DNA from 3 places in the Paenibacillus aurantius genome. Region 1 is predicted to be linked to each of the others. Evidence: riboswitches for the same ligand, from Rfam matches in the RefSeq annotation. Region 1 holds a riboswitch; each other region holds the start of a gene.
The links. Region 1 has a riboswitch for cyclic di-AMP ahead of MJA45_RS10020 (hypothetical protein). Riboswitches for the same ligand answer to the same signal wherever they lie in the genome.
Positions count from the first base shown of each region.

Region 1 (7,256 bases):
AGCCCCGTGAGCCGGGTCAGATGATAGCCGAAGGTCATCGGCAGCATGCCCGGGATGAGAACCTTTACACAGTGCAGACCGTTTCGCGCGATCTCCGGGGAAGTCTGGTTCACCACCACCACATCCATTCCGCATCGGCGGAAAGCTTCCAGCAGCTCCTTCAAGTCGTCCGTCAAGTCGGAATGCCGGCTGCCCTCGGGGAACGCCTCCTGGAAGCTAAGGGCAGGCCCGTTGTTTTTAAGCAGGAAATCAAGCCGGTTCTCCGCATCCGGATGGCTGTACAGCATCGAATGGTCTTCCATGGTCCTTACCTGCTCGGGATCCGCCAGCATCTCGAGGATCTTCTCCCGTCTGCTTTCCGCTTTCTCATCCAAGGTCAGCATCATGGCCGCCAGCTCGTGGAGCAGCCCCTTGGCGGCCCGTACCGGATCGGGATGGGCACCGGCCGCGCAGATCAGCCGCACCCCTTCTTCCTTCGTATTCCTCGCGATCGCCCATAGACTCGGAATGCCATGCTCGAGCGTCGCGTTAAACAGATGCAGCTCGTAGCCGGCCGCCGCTTTCATCTTCTCAATCATGACCGTCAGCTCAGGGTCATTTGACGAATAAGGGTCAATCCGGGGGAGCCGCAGCCGGGCATACCAGGCAAGCAGAAAGGCATCCCGTTCCACCACCTCCAGCATGCCGTAAAAAATGGCTTCCTCCAGGCTGCCTCCCAACGCACAGCCATTGGAGGTTTCATAGACATAGCCTTCTCCGCAACCAAGGCTGTAGTAGGCAAGCCGCTCGGGAACGAGAATCGGCTTCTCCTGAAGCAGAGAATACCCCCAGACCCATTCGAGCGGCCGGTCCGGATCATGCCGTTGAAAAGGAAAGCCCGGTTCCTCGTAGCGTTCTCGGGCATGGACCCCGACCGCTGCGGGATCAAGGGCGTGCGCACTAAGGCTTCGGTAGCTGCCCCGGACAGTCGTTCGTTTCCCCCGCGGGGCCACTCCGCAAAACCGTTCAAGCCCTTCCAATAGGGCGGTCGCTCCGCTGTCGGCATAGCTGTGGGTACGGCCGGCCGTCAACTCATCTCCTTCATAAAGCGGCAGGTTGACGGTCACATCGGCAAAGGGCGATGTAAAATCGCGCACCTGCAGATTAAACAGACCGGTCCGGTGGTCGAGGTAATCTTCCGTCAAGGGCTTCCGGAGATCATCTAGGGACCGATACCGGTAGCCTTTCCCTCCCGGCTTGGGGTTCGGGGCCAGCCGGATCACGGCCCGTTCCTCCGTGTCCGGAGGAAGGTCCCCGCATGCCGGACAGGCGGCATCCGGCAGCAGAACGTGCCGGGATAGTTTCCAAGTCCCCAGGTTCAGGATGGTTACCCTGGCGCGCAATTGGCCGGGAGCCGAGAAGAAGTCCTCGGCCTCCTGAGCGGCCAGCATGGACAGCTGGCTCAGTGCGGAGGCTGAGGCCCACGGATCGGGCCGGGGCTCCTCTTCCGCCATTTTGCTCCGCAGCTCCGCCATTTCCCGCCTGTCGCGCCCCGCCATGTAAAGCCGGTAATCGGCACAGCGGGAGCAGCCGGAGACCCCGGAGCGCACCAGCGGTCCCACAATGCCTTCCCCAAAGCTGACGTATAGCGGAAGCCAGGGGAATCCCGCCTTGCCCAATGCCTGTTCAGCAGCACGGATAACAGGTGGGTCCCAGGCATCGAGCGCGACGAGACCGAGGTCGTATTCAGGCGCCAGATCGGCGGGCAGCCCCTCGTTCATCCGAGTCACCTGGCAGAGGGACGAAAGCTTCCGGGAGACCTGTTCCGCCAGCCGTCCGGAGCCGATAACGAGAATCCGTCGGCTCATCGTGCCTTCACCTCCTTCAGCTGAATGCCGTAAAGCCCCAGCGCATCCCGCCAGAAAGACTCCACAGCCAAATCCCATAGAACGGCTTGGATACCGTTATTCTGCAGCTTTTGCAGGGCTTCCCGCAGGATATCCGGCGCGGAGAGCCGACCCGGCCCGGGCAGGACGCCGCGGTGCTGCGGCGGACGATCCGCCATCCTTACGGCGGCCGGCGTCAGCCCGCGCTCGCGAACGGCCTCCGCTTCCTCCCTAGTTCCGCTGTTCTGAAGCGCGCGCCTGAGGGCCCGGCGCAGGGCGGATACGGGCTCATAATCGAGCGCCCCGTACCACACTCCCTTAGCCTCTACCCAGGCAACCGGAAAGCCCCATAAGGGCTGGCCGACGGCCATGACGGGCCCTCTTTCGTAGGCCGACAGGGCCTTGAAGGCATAGAGACATTCTTCGTCCCGAACGTCGTCCTCCTCCAGGAGATGAACGTCCTGCCGCATTTTTTCCCGGCGGGCGAGCCATTCCTTCTCCAGGCATTTCCGCAGCCCCCGAAGCACCGCGTCGGCGGCCGTCTCTCCCGCCCCTACGCCGAGGAAGCTGGGGCCGGTGCGATCGGCGCCCAGCTTACCGGCAAGCCGGGCGGCGTAGTCCTCCACTCCGGTCAAGCCCGCTTCCATCCGGGCTTCCTCATGAGTGAAGGCGCAGCACAACCTTAAAGGAAGCAGAGCTTCCGCCCCCACTTCCAGCGGGTCCGCCGCTTGGACGAAGCACTGCGCGAGGGGCAGCTGCCTCGCGTCCCGCTCCTCCCACAAGGGGAGAATTCCCGTGTGAGGGGAGGCCAGGCTCCCGAGAAAACCGAGCGTCCGGCCCCGGTCCGCTTCAGCAGGCTCTTTCGCCAGAACATGCTCGACAGCCTCCGGTTGGATGTCCCCCAACTTGTCAGCCAGCGGATGGGGGAGAATGACTTGCCAGCCCCCTTCCAGGGTAAACGGATCGAGGAGATAGAGCGTGTTTTTCCGTTCTTCCTCCAGGATCCCCGCGGCGGTTTTGAGCCCTTCGAACACGATCAGATTGGCCAGCATGGCAGCGGCGGCAGCCGAAGGCTTCTGCTTCGCCACGGGGTGCGGCGGACGCAGCCGCCTCCAAGCGGATTCCCAGTCAGCGCTTCCCTTCCCTACAACCGGACCCGCTATCCCCGCTTCGGGGGTGCAGAGACCCGGAAGGAAGACCTTGTTCTCCTCCCGGCAGAGCCGGTTAACGCGGTGAAGCTCCTCCCGGTCTTCCGCCTCCGCCAGGTACAGAACCATATCCGCGGTTGATACGGCCTGTCTTAGCCCTTCTTCGTCCAGCACTTGCAAAGTACCGGTTTCGATTCGGATATCCGGATCCTTCCGCTGGGCTTCTGAAACGATTTCCCGGATACGGTCAAGCGTTGGGCCATCCTCTCCCCGGAGAAGCACCTCCACTCTCGCCGCACCCGACTCCAGCAGGGAGGTCACGACACTGACCAAACAGCCGCCTTTTCCACAGGCCAATACTTTGGTCGTGCGATACGCTTCGAAGCGTGCCGCTCCGGAACCTCCCAGCGAATCCAAATATTCAATTTGATCCGCGTAGGACTGAAGCGTTTCCTCTGTAAGACCGTGTGGCCGGTCCCCGCCGGCGTCCTTCAGAAAGCCGTTCCTCGCGAGGCGCTCGGCCAGCTCGATAACCCGATCCCGGTAAAGAGGAGGAAGCCCCTTCGTTAGCGTCTCCAGCGAATGCTCCCCGTTGAACATGGGCAGAAGCTTCTCAACCCAGCGGTCGATCATTTCTCCTTCCATTCGGAACGTTCCCTGGTTGTTGCGGAAATACACCCTGCCCGGTGTTTCCGCCGTATAATAAGTATCCCGGTTCACCTTCGGCCTTGCCGAAGGACCCCATTGTTCCATTGGCCACCCCTCCTTGCGGCCGGGATTCGCGCCCGGCACCCAGCTGTCTTTGCCAGTTTATGTCGAGACGTCTGTCCGTCATTCCATATCCTTCGACGCTTGCGTCCCCGCCCGCTTCCTTTCCCATCGGAAAAATGGCAAAAGCCCCCGCCATTAGCGAGGGCTTGCCGTATTCCGCCTGCGGCCTCAGGCCTTTTGCTCTTAATCAGGGCAAGACAGCCAGAGCGGCGGGATTAGTGGAAGCAGCGGGCGCAGCCAGCACAGCCGCCACAGCGGAACCCGCCGCAGCCGGCACATCCGGCACAGCGGAACCCGCCGCAACCAGCACAGCCTGCGCACCCGGCGCAGCCTGCGCACCCCGCACATCCGGCGCAACCCGCGCAGCCCGCACAGCGGAAGAACCCGCCGCAGAACAGACCACAGCGGAAGAATCCGAAGCCTAAGCCTCCTAAGCCTAAGCCTACACAAAGGCGGGCTGGATCGGCCGCTTGCTGAGCCTGGGCGTCCCAGGGCGTCACTTCCCCGGTCCGATAATCCGAAACCGGCAGGTTAAGAAGCTCATTTTGAAAATCTGTCATAAGAAATACCCTCCGTTTGACTTTGGAATGTGGCCGTCAGGCATTTGCCCATCCGGCGAGATACCACACACTATGTCAGGAGGGTCCCTCGGGTTCCTTGTCTTCGATTCTTTTCACAAAAAAAACAAGCCCGAACCCTCGTTCGAACCTGTTCACACGGTTCCGCCGTATAGAAACGGCAGCCCCTTTCTACGCACGAAACAAAATATTTCCCTGCAGGGAAGCATCATCCCGGACATCAACGGCCAATCCTTCATGACGGGCCTTTTCCATCGCTTCGATGAGCCATAACGTGAAGCCCGCGACGTTCATATCCGCTATCTCCTCCACGCTGTAGAAGCCGGCCGCATCCACCTCGATTCCGTCCGGCACCGGCTCCCCGCCCAAGTCCTCCATCTCGAAGGCGATATAGACGTTATGAACGGCTCTCGGCTGGTCGCGAAGGGCAATAATGGAACGAACCGCTGCCCTAACCCCCGTTTCCTCCAGCACCTCACGGACAATCGTTTCGTGAATGGGCTCGTGCTGCTCTATGTATCCCCCAGGGTTGGTCCAGCGGCCCTTTCCGGGCTCCTGGGCGCGGCGCACGAGCAGAATTTTCCCATCCCGCTTCAGAAGAGCTCCCACCCCGACGCTGTAATGGCCCCAATGAACAAATGAACAGGCCGGGCAGGCCATTCTTACCGTTCCGTCAAAATCCCTCTCGGCCAACCCGGTGCCGCAAGAGAGGCAGTACTTGATTTCCAACGCCATTCCACCTTTGTATGATTTCTTGTCCTCTATCTCTCTACCGCCGGCAAAGGTAGGTCCTCTCTAACGAGACGGACGCCATCCCGGCATACTCCGTATGGCTCCCATGGACAGCCTTCGCAAATGACGCCTACGTCATCCGGATGAATCCGCTCTTTCAGAAGGACGGTGATTTCCCCCCAGCTTCCCCGCCAACCCGGCGCAAGTCCAAGCCGCTGCAGGACCTCGCGGTCCCGGTTCCCTACCGTTCCCCTGCAGTGGTTCGTCTTATCCTCCGGATAAGCCCGGCAAATCTCGTCCGGTCCTTCCACCAGTTCGACGGACTGCTCCGGCTGCTGACGCAGCCTCTCATAGATCGAAGTCATGTTGGCGCAAAATTCCGCGGAATAGCCCATTCCCCGGTAGCCCAGGAGACACAGCAGATGATGTCCCCGCAGCTTGACGGTCATGCCTGCTCCCTCCTCCATCCGCTATTGCTCGTAAACCGGCATCTTCGACTATACCACGAAATGGAGACGGACAGCGACCCTTCTGGGCAGCCGGCTCAGGAAGGACGCCGTCTTCTATGCTGGAACTGGGACCATTGAAAGAGCAGGAAGCATCCGATGCAGAAGCCTAGAATGGCGATGAAGGCGGCCAAGGCTACCATAGCGGAGAAGACATAAGCAGCGGTCTGCCAGCCCATCAAATAGCTGACCAGTGCGCCGGCTAGAAACAGCACGGCGAGAAGCTGATTAAACTTCTGCTGGCTTTTGTCCTCCGGTATATAGTCGGCCATCGGCCGGCGGAGGAAGAGCTTGGCTGCCCGCATCACCGGATTGAAATCGGCCGCCACCCCGAGCAGACCGGAAACGAAAGGAAGGGCAAGAATCCAGTAGAAGCCCGTTGCCCAGGTCAGAAGAACGGATAGGACGATCACCCATTGATTGACGCGCACCAGCGGACGAGGAATGGAATTCGGCATAATAACCACCTTTTTTATCGGAATATTTGTAGTTTACTTCGTCTTGCCCGTTTTGGGAAGCTGACCTACGCCTGCTGTCGATTTCTGTACCTTTTTACCTATTTTTCATCGAAGGGGTTTACTTTCTCCGTTTTAGAAGCTAGAATCTAACTAACTGAATATCGCTGAGTTTTCTTTCATTTGAAAGAAAAGCGGGGGAACCACATTTTCATGGGGTGAATCGGCAGGTATGCCGAAGGACGATCTCACCGTCCTAATCCGACAGCTAACCTCGTAAGCGTGGTGGGAAGGATAGATGACAAGCAGCACAAGGTCTAGCCTTGTGTTTTTTTGATTTCTATTTCCATCGTTCCCACAAAAGGTAAAATACGCCGTTCATTTTAACTTTAGGAGGGATCCGCGATGCTATGCAAAGAGAAACTGTTCGGTCTGCTTAACAACTTGGACGAGATGGACCAGAAGTCGGCCTACGCTTTCATGCAATCGCTTGACAAGCAAAACGAAGAGCAAAAGTCGAACGAAGTCCAGGCGGAAAAAGCGGACATGGAAGAGCCTAAACCAAACAAAGCCCAAGTGGAAATTCTCGGCAGAGGATACTTTGTCGTCGGTGACTGAGGCTGTACGCAGGACGGCGGGGAATTCCCCGCCTTTCACTTCTCTTCGAGGCCAAGCTCGGCCCGGATGATTCTGATATTCTCCCGGTGGCACTCCTCCGTAAAAGCCGATGGATAAGCATGTTCCCCCTTCATCCGCTCCATCTCCCCCTCGTCTCCTTCCAGCACGGCCCGCTTAAGCCTAGCCAGGTAATCCTGGGCAAGGGTCAGCCTTCGCCTCATTTCCGTCCGGTCTGCCGTATGCCGGCCGTGTCCCGGCACCAAATGCCGAATGGCGTGACGATTCAATAGAGCCAGAGCCTTCTCCAGTGTTTCCTCATAGGCCGATGCACTGTGCGACACGAAGGGCCGTTCAAAATCGGACAAATAATCTCCCGCCAGCAGCAGCCCAAGAGGCTCCACTACCGTGAACAAGCCGTCTTCCGTATGGCCCGGCGCCAGATAGAACGTGAGCACCGTTTCCCCCAGTACCAGCTTCTGCCCGTCTTCTTCCATTACATGGTCGAGCACCGGAAAGTCCACGGGATACCCCCTGTCTACATAATGAGCCGCATCAAACTCCCGAATGAGCAACAGCTGCTTTT
Region 1 is NZ_CP130318.1:2,216,364-2,223,619, reverse strand. It holds gene MJA45_RS10050 (TOMM precursor leader peptide-binding protein) at 1-1,847, opposite strand, end outside; gene MJA45_RS10045 (bacteriocin maturation protein) at 1,844-3,766, opposite strand; gene MJA45_RS28635 (hypothetical protein) at 3,972-4,130, opposite strand; partial or broken gene MJA45_RS28630 (heterocycloanthracin/sonorensin family bacteriocin) at 4,153-4,344, opposite strand; gene MJA45_RS10035 (NUDIX domain-containing protein) at 4,534-5,097, opposite strand; gene MJA45_RS10030 (DUF1284 domain-containing protein) at 5,124-5,543, opposite strand; gene MJA45_RS10025 (DUF4395 domain-containing protein) at 5,639-6,058, opposite strand; cyclic di-AMP (ydaO/yuaA leader) riboswitch at 6,211-6,353, shown strand; gene MJA45_RS10020 (hypothetical protein) at 6,461-6,673, shown strand; gene MJA45_RS10015 (MBL fold metallo-hydrolase) at 6,709-7,256, opposite strand, start outside.

Region 2 (7,256 bases), 2.2 Mb from region 1:
GCGGTCGTCGCGGATGACCGGCTGGCGGGCTTGAGCGGCTTCCTTGGGACGAAGGACGCTCACGGGCTGTATGAAGCGTACGGCTTCCGCTCCGATCCCGAGAAGCTGATGAGAAGGCGCCCGGAGGCAACGATTCCAACAACTTTGTGAACCGGCGTCTCCCATTACCGGAAAGATTGTTTATCGCTTTCTCCTTACGGTATACTGAGAGGGATTAGACAACCTTTTCAATGAATAGGGGGAAAACCGTGAATCAATTTATTCTGTTTCTGCATTTGCTTAGTGCCGTCGGAATGGGCTTCTATCTGCTGTTTCCGTTCCTGTACGGCCGCGTGGCCTCGCTGTCCGCTGCCGCGAAGGAAGGCTACACGAGCCTGCTCACCGGCGCAAACCGGATCGGCCAGATTCTGCTTGTCGTCCAGTTCTTGACGGGAGGTTACCTGGTCAGCAAGGGCGAGTATTCGGTTCTGTGGATGATTCTGGCTTCGGTGCTGCTGCTCGCGATCGGCGGCATGACCGGTGTGCTGGGGGCGAACCTGAAAAAGCTGAACGCCGCCGTTAAGGGTGGCCAGCCGGCCGGTGCCTATGAAGGCAAGGTCAAGACGTTCGGAGCCTTGAACGCCATTCTGCTTCTGGCCGTTCTGTTCGTCATGAACTACCCGAACTTGTTCTAATTTTAGATTGTTTTAGCTTGGAAAACACCAAAAACCGGAGGGAAGGTCCCTCCGGTTTTTGGTGTTGGGTTGTTGGAGAATAAAGGGGCCGGTAACCGGCCGTTGTTTGTCTTGGGTGGGCCCGGGCTAGTTATTGAGGACAGCCGTAAGGGGGCTTGGGCAGGCCCAGGCGGTCCAGGTGTGCCGCAGACCGTTCTCTGCCAGTAGGCGAGCTGATCATCGAGATCCTTGGCGGCATGCTGCTGAATGATCTCGAGCGACGTCGTGGCGGCGACCTGCGGCAGTCCGTGCGGCTGATGCGAGAGTAACGGCCATAACGACCATTTTCACAGCTTTCAGAGAGCGTTTCGTTTTCATTAGGGTTCTTCCTCCATTAATGAGATGAGTAGGACCTGGCTGCGCGTGCACTCGCAGTCAAGCACATTCCTACCTTTCCTTTTGGAAAGCTGCAGGTTTCGGTACCAGCAACCTCATTATGGAATAATTCGGAAGAACCGGACAGTACTAACTTTTTTTAGTACCTCCCCGGAACAAGCTCAGTCTGCCAGCTCATCCAGCGTCTTCTCCAGACTCGGGGCGAGATGCTCCAGGAAGTAGCGGACCTCCTCCAGGTCCAGCTTCTTCAAGGCCTGCTCAATCTGCCCCTTGGCGACAGCGAACTCCCGGTTGCCCGCCGACAACTCCGTCACGCACTTCAGGTACGCGTCGAGCAAGTCGGCTGCTTTCACGAGCTTCTGAAGCTCCCCATCCGGGGAGCTTTTGGAGCCGAGCAGAGGGCGGTAGCTCTCCTTCAAAGGCTCAGGTACCATGGCCAGGAGCCGTTCGGCGGCCAGCTGCTCGATTCCGCGGAAGCTCGAAAGGATGGTCGGGTTCTGGTGCTTGACTGGGGTTGGGATATCCCCCGTAAACACTTCGGTGGCGTCATGAAAGAGCGCCAGGGTCACGGCTCTGTCCGCATCCAACTTCCGGCCGAACAGGTCGTTGCCGATTGTGCAGAGCACGTGGGCCAGCAGGGCGACATGATAAGAGTGCTCCGCGACATTCTCTTCCACCACGTTGCGCATCAGGCTCCAGCGTTTGATATACCTCAACCGGTACATATAAGCAAAAAAGTGATGATCCATACCAACCTCCGAGAGATAGAATGGGCGGGCGGCGATGAGCCCGCCAAGCCGCATCGCCAGTCCGGGATGCGGCTAAACAGAGCTACCGGATAAGGCGGTCCTGCCTTATCCGGTAGCGTTAACGGTCTATGCGATTTAGCGCTGCCCCTTACGGCCTTCCGCGTCGGAATCGCTTGCGTCCGGAAGCCGGGCCGTGTACAACCGGGTATGGGGATCGGACGAAATGTCGATGCCGAGCAGCTTCTCCAGATCTTCCAGCAGAATGTAGGAACGGCTGCCGACAATCGTCACCGGCTTATCCAGCGTCAAGACACGTTCCCCGCTGACGGCTTCTTGGCTGCCCGGGCGGACCTTCCATTGGATCCCGTTGTAGTGGATAACGGTGCTGCCGTCCGCTTTGTCCTTCGTCAGTTCTCCGCCGACCTGCTCGAGGGTATCCCTCAGCCCGACCATGCTCTTGGCGGGTCGGGGGGCGGTCACCCGCCGCATGATCATGTTATGAAGAGCAAGGGGAGTGATATAGGGACTTCCCGCGTTAATGCGCGGTATTCTTAGCGGGTCCATTCCTTGAGTGGCCATCCGGGGAAGGATGGTGAAGGCGTATTGGATTCCGCCTTCTTTTACCAGCGAGGCGGCGAGTGGATTATAGATCCCGTACGGGTAGGCCATCGCGTCCACCTGATGCGGCGTCAGATCCTTCAGCCGGCCTGTGCAGGCTCGGGTATCGTCCACGATCCGTTTCTTGTATTCGTCCTCCGTCTCCGTCCGGCCGTCCTTCGGAAGCCGGGCGACCAGAAGGGCTTTGCCCTGGTCTCCTTCCGTTTTGCCGTGAAGGCTGTCCGTGTGGCATTGAACCTCGATTCCCGGGGAATGCAAGGTCATGGTCCGGATTTCGTCGCGGTTCAGGAAAGGAATGTTGCCGTCCAGCGGATGATCCAGCGTGCCCGTGATGATGAAATTGACCGCAGGAATGTTCAGCTTGGTCAGAACGGGATAGGCGTTCTGGTAAAATCCCTCGTAGCCGTCGTCAAAGGTAACAAGGACGGCGTTATCCGGCACCGCGGCCCCATTCATGAAATCCTTGAATTCTTGAAGAGAGATGAAATGATAGCCGCGCCCCTTCAAATACGAGAGCTGGCTGCGAAAAAGCTCGGTAGTGATCGTGGCTCCGCTTTGGTCCGTGTCGTGAATGTGATGATACATGAGAACCGCCACCTGGCTGCGGTAAAGCGTTTCGGGCTTAAAAGCACTCAGGCTCGAAACGAGAAAGGTAAGACCGGCGATTGCGATAACCGCGGTTCTCAACAAAAACTTGATCATGCGTAACTGTTCCTCTCCATCCTGCGTTTTGCATTTTCAAACGACGCCGATATGCTATAATTATAGGGATGCGTATCCCGGTATTAGCTTCTAAACGGAACCTAAGCACCGGCGGATTACTAGATTACAGATTGCTGAGCCAATCGAGAGGAGAAGCCCGTTCCATGAAGCATTTTCAAGAGAGCGTTTATAAACTGATCGTGGAAACATCCACTAATCTTCCCGGCGATGTTAGGGAAGCCATTAACCGTGCCAAAGCGCAGGAGGACAGCGGAACCCGTGCCGCCTTATCCCTTTCTACCATTGCCGATAATATCGAAATGGCTGAATGTAACGTGTCCCCGATTTGCCAGGATACCGGCATGCCTACCTTTATTATACATGTCCCGGTTGGTGCTAACCAGATTGTTATGAAAAAACAAATCTTAGAAGCCGTCAGCCAGGCTACGAAGGACAGCAAGCTGCGTCCGAACTCCGTGGACTCCCTGACAGGGGCCAACAGCGGCGACAACCTCGGACCGGGTACACCCGTTATCCATTTCGAGCAGTGGGAACGCAACGAAGTCGACGTCCGCCTTATTCTGAAGGGCGGCGGCTGCGAGAACAAGAACATCCAGTACAGCCTGCCTGCAGAGCTTGAAGGCCTGGGCAAAGCCGGCCGTGACCTGGACGGCATCCGCAAATGCATTCTGCATGCGGTCTACCAGGCCCAGGGGCAGGGCTGCAGTGCCGGCTTCATTGGGGTAGGCATCGGCGGGGACCGCACGACGGGCTACGAGCTCGCCAAGCATCAGCTGTTCCGCCGCACCGACGACGTGAACCCGAACGAGGAGCTTCGCCAGCTCGAGGAGTACGTCCTGGAGAACGCCAACAAGCTAGGCATCGGCACGATGGGCTTCGGCGGGCAAGTGACGCTGCTCGGCTGCAAGGTCGGCGTGATGAACCGCCTGCCGGCCAGCTTCTTCGTCTCCGTCGCTTACAACTGCTGGGCATACCGCCGGCAGGGAGTTCTTCTCGATCCGGAAACCGGGGAAATCCGGGAATGGATCTACAACAGCAGCACAGGAGAGAAGGTAGCCGTTAGGGACGAAGCGGAAGTGGCGGCTGCGGCCGGCCAGCCGGAGCGCCGCGAGATCGTGCTTCAGACGCCGATTACAGAAGAACAGGTCCGCGAGCTTCGTGTTGGGGACGTCGTCGTCATCAACGGGATGATGCACACCGGGCGCGATGCGCTGCACAAGTATTTGATGGACCACGATTCCCCCGTGGACCTGAACGGCTCGGTCATTTATCACTGCGGACCGGTCATGAGCAAGGACGAGCAGGGAGAATGGCACGTCAAGGCGGCCGGCCCGACGACGAGCATCCGGGAGGAGCCTTACCAAGGCGACATCCTGAAGAAATTCGGCATCCGCGCGGTCATCGGCAAGGGCGGCATGGGCGCCAAAACGCTTAAAGCCCTCCAGGAGCACGGAGCCGTTTATTTGAACGCTATCGGCGGCGCCGCCCAGTACTATGCCCGCTGCCTGAAGAAGGTCGAGGGAGTGGACTTCATGGAATTCGGGGTGCCGGAAGCGATGTGGCACCTTCAGACGGAAGGCTTCGCCGCGATCGTGACCATGGATTCCCATGGCAACAGCCTTCACGCCGACGTGGAGAAGCATTCACTTGAGAAGCTATCTGAGCTTAAGGAGCCGGTTTTCCAGTAATAAGAATTGGGTAGGGACCATCTGCGCGGCAGATGGTCTTTTTATCGTTGGAGGATTCGTCTTCGTTATCAAGGGTGTCGACGGTTCCTGAATAAGGTAGATAAGGCGCGAAATCGGGAGGAAGTGGGTGGATTAGCTATCCTGTTCTCTAGTAAATCCATAATTTGTAGGATGATAGACAGGAAGGGATTATGGTAACCTGATGGGGCTTACAAATTTAGGCCGAAGCCCCTTAAGGGGCGCGGGGGAACCACAACTGGGGTGAAACCACGTCAAGTGGTCGGGCAACTCTCTGATCCCGAACCCGACAGCTAACCTCGCAGGCTGCAAAGGGAGGATTATTGCATTGAAGCATGTTTTTAAGAAAGTAGTCATGACAGGTGTTATTGCTCTTACGCCTCTTCTCTCGGTAGGGGCTGCACATGCCGAAGGGGCCACCCCGGCGGGTAACGATTATCAATCGTTATATACATTTCTTCAGAAAAGCGGGTTTACGTTTAAAGGGGTCGAACAGCTTAAGCCGCTGTTTGATAACGGCCAAGCCTTCTGGCAAGGTTACGTCGTAACCGTACCCGGCGTTCCGTCCGCTCCGGCAGCCCCAACGCCAGAGCCGGTTAAGCCGACACCAGCTCCGGCAGCCCCAACGCCAGAGCCGGTTAAGCCAACACCAGCTCCGGTAGCCCCAACGCCAGAACCGGTTAAGCCGACACCGGCACCAGCCGCACCGACAACGGCTTCCCAGTTTGCCTCCGAAGTCGTCAACCTGGTGAACCAGGAACGGGCCAAAGCCGGGCTTAAGCCGCTTTCCGTAAGTAGCGCTCTATCGGCCATGGCGAAGGATAAAGCGGTCGACATGTACAACAAAAATTACTTCGACCACAACTCGCCGACCTACGGTTCGCCTTTTGACATGATGCGCAGCTACGGCATTTCTTACTCCTATGCGGGAGAGAATATCGCCAAAGGGCAGCGTACTCCGCAAGAGGTGATGAACGCGTGGATGAACAGTGACGGTCACCGCAAAAATATTCTCAACCCTAACTTCACGACGATCGGCGTCGCGTACTACAACGGGGAATGGGTACAGGAATTTATCGGCTAAGGTTAATCTTCTTGGACTTATCGGGCTCTCCAGCCGCCATCGGCGGCTTGGGGGGCTTTTTTATTGGACAGGGGTTCTTACGGTAGGATTCCCTGGTGCCGAAGAGGTATCCCTTCTGGCACCTTCTTTACATAATCTTTAGAAAGCGGGCACACGATAGACGAACGAACGCCTTTCTTTTCACGGAAAACCGTATTACCATGGGTAGTGATACGCGCAAGAGGCGCCAACCGCCTCCTGCGTCGAAGGAAGGGGAACCCCATTGGAGAAATTTCGCGTTAGGCTTACTCTGCTATTCGTTGCTTTGATCGGGATGTCCGTGCTCGTCGCCGGATTGTTTACGGGACAGCTGCTGAAAAGAAGCTACATCGATGCCCTGCAGACGAATATGGAACGGGAAATCGCCGTCATTCTGGCTTCCGGGGAATGGACAAGAACGGGGAGCATACCCGACTTAATGAAGGTTTACAGCGACAAAGTTCACTATTACAAGGAAGCCGCGGGGGCACGAATAACGTATATAGCGGCCGATGGAACGGTCCTGGGCGATTCGGATCACGACCCCGCCACGATGGACAACCATTTGGGGCGCGAAGAGATCCAGGATGCCGCCCAGGGGACCATCGGGTTCTCCACGCGGCACAGCGATACGATTGGACAAAATATGCTGTACGCCGCTAAGGCCGTCAAGCAGAACGGGCAGACGATCGCCTATATCCGGCTTGCCATGTCGCTGGAGCAGGTGGAGGAGTCCATCGATAAGCTTTGGCGCTTCCTGCTGTTCGGACTCGCCATTCTGTTCCTGATCGCGGTCATGGTCAGCTTCCGGATCGCTTATAACCTCACGCGGCCGCTCGAAACGATCGCCCAGGTGGCACAGCAGATCACGAACCGCAATTACAAGTACCGGGTGAGCGCATCACGGCGGAACGAAGTCGGCCGGCTGGGAGAGGCGATCAACACGATGGCCGACAGCCTCGAGGTTCAGATGAAGCAAATCTCGGAGAACGAACGAAGGCTGAAGAACGTTCTGGATAACATGATGAGCGGAGTGCTCATGATCGACCGCAGCCATACAATTGTTCTGCTTAACCGGGCGGCGGAGGATTTACTGGGCTTCACCTCGGAAGAACTGCTCGGCAAGCCTTACGAGGCCGCTAACCGGCAGGTTGAATTTTCCCAGATGATCCGCGAATGCATGGAGACCCGGGAGTACGTCCGGGATGAAGTGGTGTTCTATTATCCCGAGGAGCGAATTCTGGAGATTAACCTTAATCCGCTGTATGGGGCAAACGGAGAATGGTCCGGCGTCCTGATCGTGCTGCAC
Region 2 is NZ_CP130318.1:4,442,496-4,449,751, reverse strand. It holds gene MJA45_RS20205 (GNAT family N-acetyltransferase) at 1-150, shown strand, start outside; gene MJA45_RS20200 (hypothetical protein) at 249-674, shown strand; gene yfbR (5'-deoxynucleotidase) at 1,211-1,798, opposite strand; gene MJA45_RS20190 (polysaccharide deacetylase family protein) at 1,934-3,118, opposite strand; gene MJA45_RS20185 (fumarate hydratase) at 3,283-4,827, shown strand; cyclic di-AMP (ydaO/yuaA leader) riboswitch at 5,038-5,168, shown strand; gene MJA45_RS20180 (CAP domain-containing protein) at 5,174-5,929, shown strand; gene pnpS (two-component system histidine kinase PnpS) at 6,192-7,256, shown strand, end outside.
Region 2: it holds a riboswitch for cyclic di-AMP, as region 1 does, so the genes downstream of both, MJA45_RS20180 (CAP domain-containing protein) here and MJA45_RS10020 (hypothetical protein) in region 1, are expected to answer to the same signal.

Region 3 (7,256 bases), 920 kb from region 1:
GCCGGACGATTACGAGACGATGAGGGAGGTCATCCGCCGGCGCTACGAGCGCGTGCTGAAGGAGAACCTGCCGTTCCCCGATCTCATCGTAATCGACGGCGGCAAGGGGCAGATCTCGGCGGCGGTCGACGTCCTCGAGAATGAGCTGGGGCTGTTCGTGCCCGTATGCGGCCTCGTGAAGGACGCCAAGCACAAGACCGCTCAGCTCATGATGGGCGATCCGCCCGCCCCCGTGCCGATTCCCCGGGACAGCCAGGAATTCTACCTGCTGCAGCGCATCCAGGACGAGGTTCACCGCTTCGCCGTCACCTTCCACCGGGACACCCGCGCCAAGTCGATGGTCGCTTCCCAGCTCGATGCCATTCCGGGCATTGGGGAGAAGCGGCGGAAGCAGCTCCTGAAGCATTTCGGCTCCATTAAAAAAATCCGGGAGGCGGCAGTCGAAGACTTCCGGCCTCTCGGACTCGGGGATAAGCTGGCGCGCACGATTATTGAGGCGCTCCAGGGGGAACCGGCGCCGGAGAGTAAGGAATCTCCGGAGGGTCTTTCCTGAACCGGCGGTGAAGGAGCAGAACCGCTGCGGCGGCGAGCGCCGGCAGGGCGATATAGAAGAGGCCTAGCAGGACGAAGCCGGCGGTCTTCTCTGTCGTCATGACAGAGAAGCTCATCATGAAGCTGTCCATGATGACATGGGCGAACATGACCGTATAGAAGCCGTACTTGAGAAAAGCATAGCCGAACAGCAGACCGAGCACCGCGACCTCGAACAGCCGGGTATAGCTCGGGTAGATCGTATAACCGGTATGCCCGAGCGCCCACAGAAGGCTTGGCGCCAGGAGGGCCAGAAACTCGAAGTGGAGCAGCTTCTTGAACAGGGCAATGCCGAAGAACCGGTAGGTGACCTCCTCCGAGATGCCTGCCACCCAGGCGAGAAGGGGGAGAAAGCCGGGCCAGAGCATATTGTACACCGACTGGGTCGGGTCGTTGACCCCGAAGGCATCGAAGGACTTCTCGGCGAAGAGGAGCAGAATTTGCTGGGATCCCATTAGAAAGAAGAACAGAAGATACCCGCGTCCCATGCTGTAGTAGACATGCTCCCCGAAGCCCGGTTCGTTCCACCGGGGCCAGTAGTTCCGTCCCTCTCTCCGCCACAGAGCGTCTCCCGCCAGGAGGGAGAAATAGTTGGCTGCGGCAAGCAGCAGAGTGACGATCGCGGTGAAGACGAGGGTGACGATGGCGACCGCCATCAGATTCCCGCTTCCCGACTGGGCGGCGATCAGCGGAAGGGTATTAACGGAATGGATGACATAAATCCCCCCGAACAGGAAGGTCAGCAGGATGCCCCGGGAGAAGGAGATTTCCTTGCGGCGGCGGATCGTGTAGACGATAGCGGCCACCCCAAGCACAAAGGTAAAAAAGAGGGAGCCGCCGAGCATCCACTTCGTGCTCTGGCTCTGCTTATCCATGTACCCCGTGAAAGCATCCGGCAGTTCGAACGAAGGAAGAAGGGACAGAGCCTCGCTGCCTCCGACCTCTACATTCAGCACCAGCCGCGCTTCCCCCACAGCCGTGTCCTTGCCCTGGTACACGAAGCTGCCGGGGGTTTTTTGTTTTTCCGGGACCGGGGTGAAGCGGGCGGGCTCGTAGCCGGCCGACGCCAACGCCTGGTCCGCCTGGGTGCGGTCGGAGGCCGCCGGGCCGGTTCTCGGGCCGGTCGTTTTCCAGCCGGTCACGACGGCTTGCTCCATCCCGACCCGGACGGACAGCTGCCGGCTTCCGTTCTGCTCGCGGATCTCCACCTGCCAGTAGTCGAGGGGGACCTTGTCGGACAGGGTCTTCTTGTACTCGGCGGTTAAGTCGTTCTTCTCCACGTAGGCGCTCATGGATTTGTCGTTCTGGTAGGTGACGCTGCTGTTTCCGGGCGTAAAGCCGGGGAACTGGCGGGCGGCCCAAGCAGACGCTGCGGCTTGGGCCGCCTCCTCGGTAACGGGCGGACGGCCCATTTCCTCGTCGACCCCGCCACCGCCGGCCAGAGCGTTCCAGGCCATGACCCCGAAGTACATCAGCACCCCGGCAAGAGCAAGCAGAAGCAGGTTCCGGTTCAGTCTGAATGGAAGCAATCTCATGTCCCCTTTTTATGGAAATGTTACAAATCATTATACCTGTTTGCTTGAGGGCGGTACAACCGGCCGCGCTTGACCCGGGCGAGAGGCGGGGAAAAGCAGTGCGCAAGGGCAAGAGCGGGCAAAGAAGAACAAATGAAAGCTAGCTCCCCGCCTTATGAAAGATTAAGTCCAATTTTCATGAAAATCCGTTCTTTTCCGTTAATATTGACTTTGTGAATCGGACGGAAGCAGGCTATAATCGAAATCAATTGAATAGAGCCGAATTTCTTATAGAAAACGGGGGAACCATTGTACCATGGGGTGAATTTCGCATGTTATGCGAATAGGGGGCCTGTCGACCCGAATCCGTCAGCTAACCTCGTAGGCTGAATGTCAGGAGCCATACCAGTCGGGCATTGGTTTTCCAGTGTCTTTTTTTGTTGCCCAATTCCATGTAAGCAAGAGGAGAATGAACGTGTCCAAACGAAAATTCAGTCTGTTCCGGCTGACCCCGCCGCAAATTCTGGTGATCGGGTTCGCCATTATCATCCTGACCGGAGCGGCGCTGCTGACCTTGCCGGTTGCCTCGACGGACGGCATCCACACCCCTTTCCTGGACGCCCTGTTCACCGCCACCTCCGCTACCTGCGTAACCGGTCTCGTCGTGGTGGATACCGGCACCCACTGGACCCTGTTCGGGCAGGTGGTCATCATTCTTCTCATTCAGATCGGCGGCTTGGGCTTCATGACCATGGGAACCCTGATTGCCTTGGTCATCCGCAAAAAGATTTCTTTACGGGAGCGGCTTATCCTGCAGGAGGCGATGAACCAAGGAAGCATGGAGGGCATCGTCCGGCTGATCCGCCGGGTCCTTCTTTATGCCTTAACGATCGAAGCGGCGGGAGCGGCGCTTCTGACGATCCGCTGGTCGTTCGATATGCCGTTCGGCAAGGCCCTTTATTATGGGGTCTGGCATGGCATCTCCATGTTCAACAATGCCGGCTTCGACTTGTTTGGCGGAATCAACGGCAAGTTCAGCTCACTGACCGGCTATGTGGACGATCCCATTGTGAACTTCACGGTTATGGCATTGATCGTCCTGGGGGGACTGGGCTTTATCGTTATCGCCGACGTTCACGAATTCCGCAAAACGCGGAAGCTCTCCCTGCATTCGAAGGTCGTGCTGTCCGCCACCGCTTTCCTGATCGTCTTCGGGGCGATGGTCATCTGCGCCTTCGAATTCACGAATCCCGCTACGCTCGGGCCGCTGAGCCCGGCGGGCAAGATCTGGGCATCTCTGTTCGCCTCGGTAACCCCGCGGACGGCGGGAGCCAATACGATAGATGTGGCGGGCATGAGGCAGGCGACCCAGTTTTTTACGGTCATTCTTATGTTTATCGGGGCCTCACCCGGATCAACGGGGGGCGGGGTGAAGACGACGACCTTTACCATTCTTATCGGAGCCATGATCGCCATGATTCGAGGGAAGGAAGACATCGTCCTGTTCCGCAACCGGCTGGCGAAGGACCGCATCTACAAAGCCATTACCCTTACCTTTTTCGCCTTGTTCCTGGTGGTCTTCGTCACCATGCTGCTTTCGACAACGGAGGATTACTTCTTCCTTAAAATATTGTTCGAGGTCACGTCGGCGTTCGGTACGGTGGGGCTCTCCATGGGGCTTACCCCCGATCTCAGCACCATCGGCAAAATCCTCATTGCCCTGATGATGTTCATCGGCCGCCTCGGCCCGCTGACGCTGGCCTATGCATTAGGGCCTAGACCGGAGAAGGAATTATACCGATACCCGGAAGGCAAAGTAACGATAGGATAATGTCCCGCAGGGAGAAGGAGAAGACAACGTATGAAACCAAGTCAGTATGCTGTCATCGGGCTGGGCCGTTTCGGCTCCAGTCTTGCTAAGGAACTGGTCGAGCTGGGCTATGAGGTTCTCGGCATCGACAAAAATGAAGAGATCGTAGACGAAATGGATGCTTACCTGACCCATACCGTGGTAGCCGATTCCAATGATGAAGAGGTGCTGCGCTCACTCGGCATCCGCAACTTCGACTGCGCGGTGGTGGCGATCGGAGACGACATTCAAGCAAGTATCCTGACCGCCATTATTCTAAAGGACCTCGGGGTTAAGAAGGTGGTGGGCAAAGCTCTTTCCGCCCTTCACGGCAAAGTGCTCGAAAGAGTGGGCGTGGACCGGGTCATCTACCCGGAACGGGATATGGGGGTCCGGGTGGCCCATCAGCTCGTCTCCCCGAACCTGCTGGATTACATCGAGCTGTCCAAGGAATATACGATCGCCGAGCTTTCGGCCACCCGCAAACTATCCGGCAAATCGCTCAAGGAGCTGGACACCCGGGCCCGTTTCGGCTGCAGCGTCGTGGCCATCAACAAGAAGGACGGGGTCATCATCGCCCCGACCGCCGAGGATGTTGTGCAGGAGAACGACATTATGGTCGTCATCGGCACCAATGAGCAGATCGAAACGTTCGAGAATGCGGTAAACGCATAAAACCAGAAAAGAGGCGCCCGGCATGGAAAGCCACACTACGGTCATGATTCATCATATTCTTCTGCTGTTCATCTCCATCTGCCTTTTGGGCATGACCGCCGGCAAACTCGCCAGCAAGCTTAAGCTGCCCGACGTGGCGCTTTTTCTTTTTGCCGGCATGCTGGTCGGTCAAGGGCTGCACTGGATTAACGAGTCGAGCAGCTCGCTTACGAATCAGTTTATTCTAACGGCGGGTTCCGCCCTCATCCTGTTTGACGGGGGACGAAACATCCGGCTCGGGGGGCTTCGCCGGGTCTGGCTGACGGTCTCCCTGCTGAGTGTGCCGGGGGTGCTGATCACCTGCGCGGTAACCGCAGCGGCGGTCCACTTCCTTCTCGGGCTGGATTGGATTTACTCGTTCCTCTTGGGAGCGATTATTTCCTCCACCGACCCGGCCACGCTCATCCCGGTGTTCAAGCAGGTGAGAATCCGGCCGAAGGTCAGGGAGACCGTGGAGAGCGAATCTGCCTTCAATGACGCGACGGGCTCCATCCTCACCTTCTCGATTCTCGCTGTCGTAACCGGAACCAAGCAGGTCACCCTGGCCTCCGGAGTGGCCGATTTCCTCACAACGGCCGTCGGCGGGATTCTGGTGGGCTGCCTGATCGGCTTTCTGGCTTCGTTCCTGGTGGCGCACATCAACCTCGGGGTTCTGCGGGACTATACGACCATCGCCATGATCGTGACGGCGCTCGCCGCTTTCCTGCTGGGCGAGTCCCTGCATGTGAGCGGCTTTATGGCCACCTTCACGGCGGGTCTTCTTTGGGGCAACGCTTCCTTGTTCCGGCTCGATATGGAGGACAAACAGAAGGAGATGGAGCATTTCTCCGAGAATGTCACCATTATCATGAGAATGCTGATCTTCGTTCTGCTCGGAAGCCAGGTCAACTTCGCGGTGATCGGGCAGTACCTGTGGCCGAGTCTTGCGGTGCTCGCGGTTTTCCTGCTGATCGCCCGGCCTTTGACCGTTCTCGCCTCCACGCTTCCGGACCGTCGGGCGGGCTGGACGTGGAAAGAGATCGCGTTCATGTTCTGGGTGCGGGAAACCGGGGTTATCCCGGCCGCTCTCTCGGGCATGATCGCCGCCACGGGAATCGCACATGCCGACGTGATCGCCTCGGTTACGTTCCTGGCCGTTCTTATTACCATTCTGCTTCAGGCAAGCACCACCGGCTATGCCGCCCGCCGGCTTGGTCTGGAAGAGGGAGCCGAACGCTGAGACCCTTTAGAAGAAAGGACGAGAATCCCTTGTACGACTGGGGAACTCGTCCTTTCTACTATAGAAGGGGAGGGACCTCTCTAACCGGAGGACGGCTGACCCGGAACGATTGACTTCCCATTCCAGCACATCCGGCTCTCCAAAATGGTCAAAACATCAGGCTTTCATGTATATCCCATCCTCTCCGTGGAATTATAGGGGCTATTGGGTCTTTTTTCTTTCCCGGGTCCATCAGCCTGCATCCGTTCGGGCGAAATATTCCTTCGCCTTCTCCACGAAGAACCGGATGGCGCCGTCGCGGGCCGCTTCGTCGGTATAGACGAGCGAGGTCGTCCGCTTGGTCTGGATCAGCTCCGGCAGCTGGCGGATGCACAGGTCGTTGTTCTCCAGGAGGCGGCTGCGGAGATAGGACATGGGCAGCAGGGTGGCCGTTCCCATCGTCGAGACCAGCCGGAGAATCGCTTCGAAGGAGTCGATTTCCATTTTGACATTGGGAAACACGTTGTGGCGGTGAAAAATCTCATCCATCATGATGCGGTACCACGTCCCTTTGGAGAATAGGATCATCGGGAGGTGATCCAATTCCCTCATCCCTACGGAGGAAGCCGAGCTCAGCTCGTGCAGGGCGGGGAGCACCAGGCAGAGATGGTCGTCAAAAAGAGAGTCGCAATGAAGCCCCGGCTGCTCGATATGGGAAGCCACGAGGCCTATATCGACCTTATGGTCTTTGACCAGGGAGACAATCTCATGCGTCTTGCCTGTGAGCGCCTTGATGTCGGTGTTGGGACTGCCGCCCGTGTAGAAGGAGATGAGATCGGGCAGCGTGGACTGGAGCGTAGTGAGACTAGCCCCGATGGTCAGGCTGGCGGGTAGCTCCCCGATCTTAAAGCGGTTCATGGCCTGGATGAACTCCCGGTCGAGCTGGCGCATCTGGATCGCGTACTCGTAGCAGATTTGGCCCGCCCGGGTCAATTCGAGCCGCTTGCCCTTCCGTTCAAAGAGCCGGACGCCGAGCGACTCCTCCAGGTTCATAATTTTGCGAGACAGCGCCGGCTGGGAAATGTTCAGAAGCTGAGCGGCCCGATTCAGGCTCTGCTGCTCCACGACATCCGCGAATACGTCCATATTTTCCATGCAAGGACATCCTCCTGCTTATGTTTTCTTGTTATAAGTAATTATAAGAAAATAGTATTTCCATTATAAGCTTGGGAAGAGTACTATTAAAGCATGTCACAATCCGTTCACAAGAATGAACGCTGCACTTGACCCGGTTGTTAGGTTTCGATAAAATTTGACATTTTATTGACGCTTGTACCCGGCGGGAGTACAATGTTAGATGGTTTTGCTTCTAAAGCCGCTTCACCATTTA
Region 3 is NZ_CP130318.1:1,295,609-1,302,864, forward strand. It holds gene uvrC (excinuclease ABC subunit UvrC) at 1-553, shown strand, start outside; gene MJA45_RS06360 (CPBP family intramembrane glutamic endopeptidase) at 489-2,120, opposite strand; cyclic di-AMP (ydaO/yuaA leader) riboswitch at 2,373-2,507, shown strand; gene MJA45_RS06365 (TrkH family potassium uptake protein) at 2,575-3,936, shown strand; gene MJA45_RS06370 (potassium channel family protein) at 3,967-4,629, shown strand; gene MJA45_RS06375 (cation:proton antiporter) at 4,652-5,887, shown strand; gene MJA45_RS06380 (LysR family transcriptional regulator) at 6,119-7,021, opposite strand.
Region 3: it holds a riboswitch for cyclic di-AMP, as region 1 does, so the genes downstream of both, MJA45_RS06365 (TrkH family potassium uptake protein) here and MJA45_RS10020 (hypothetical protein) in region 1, are expected to answer to the same signal.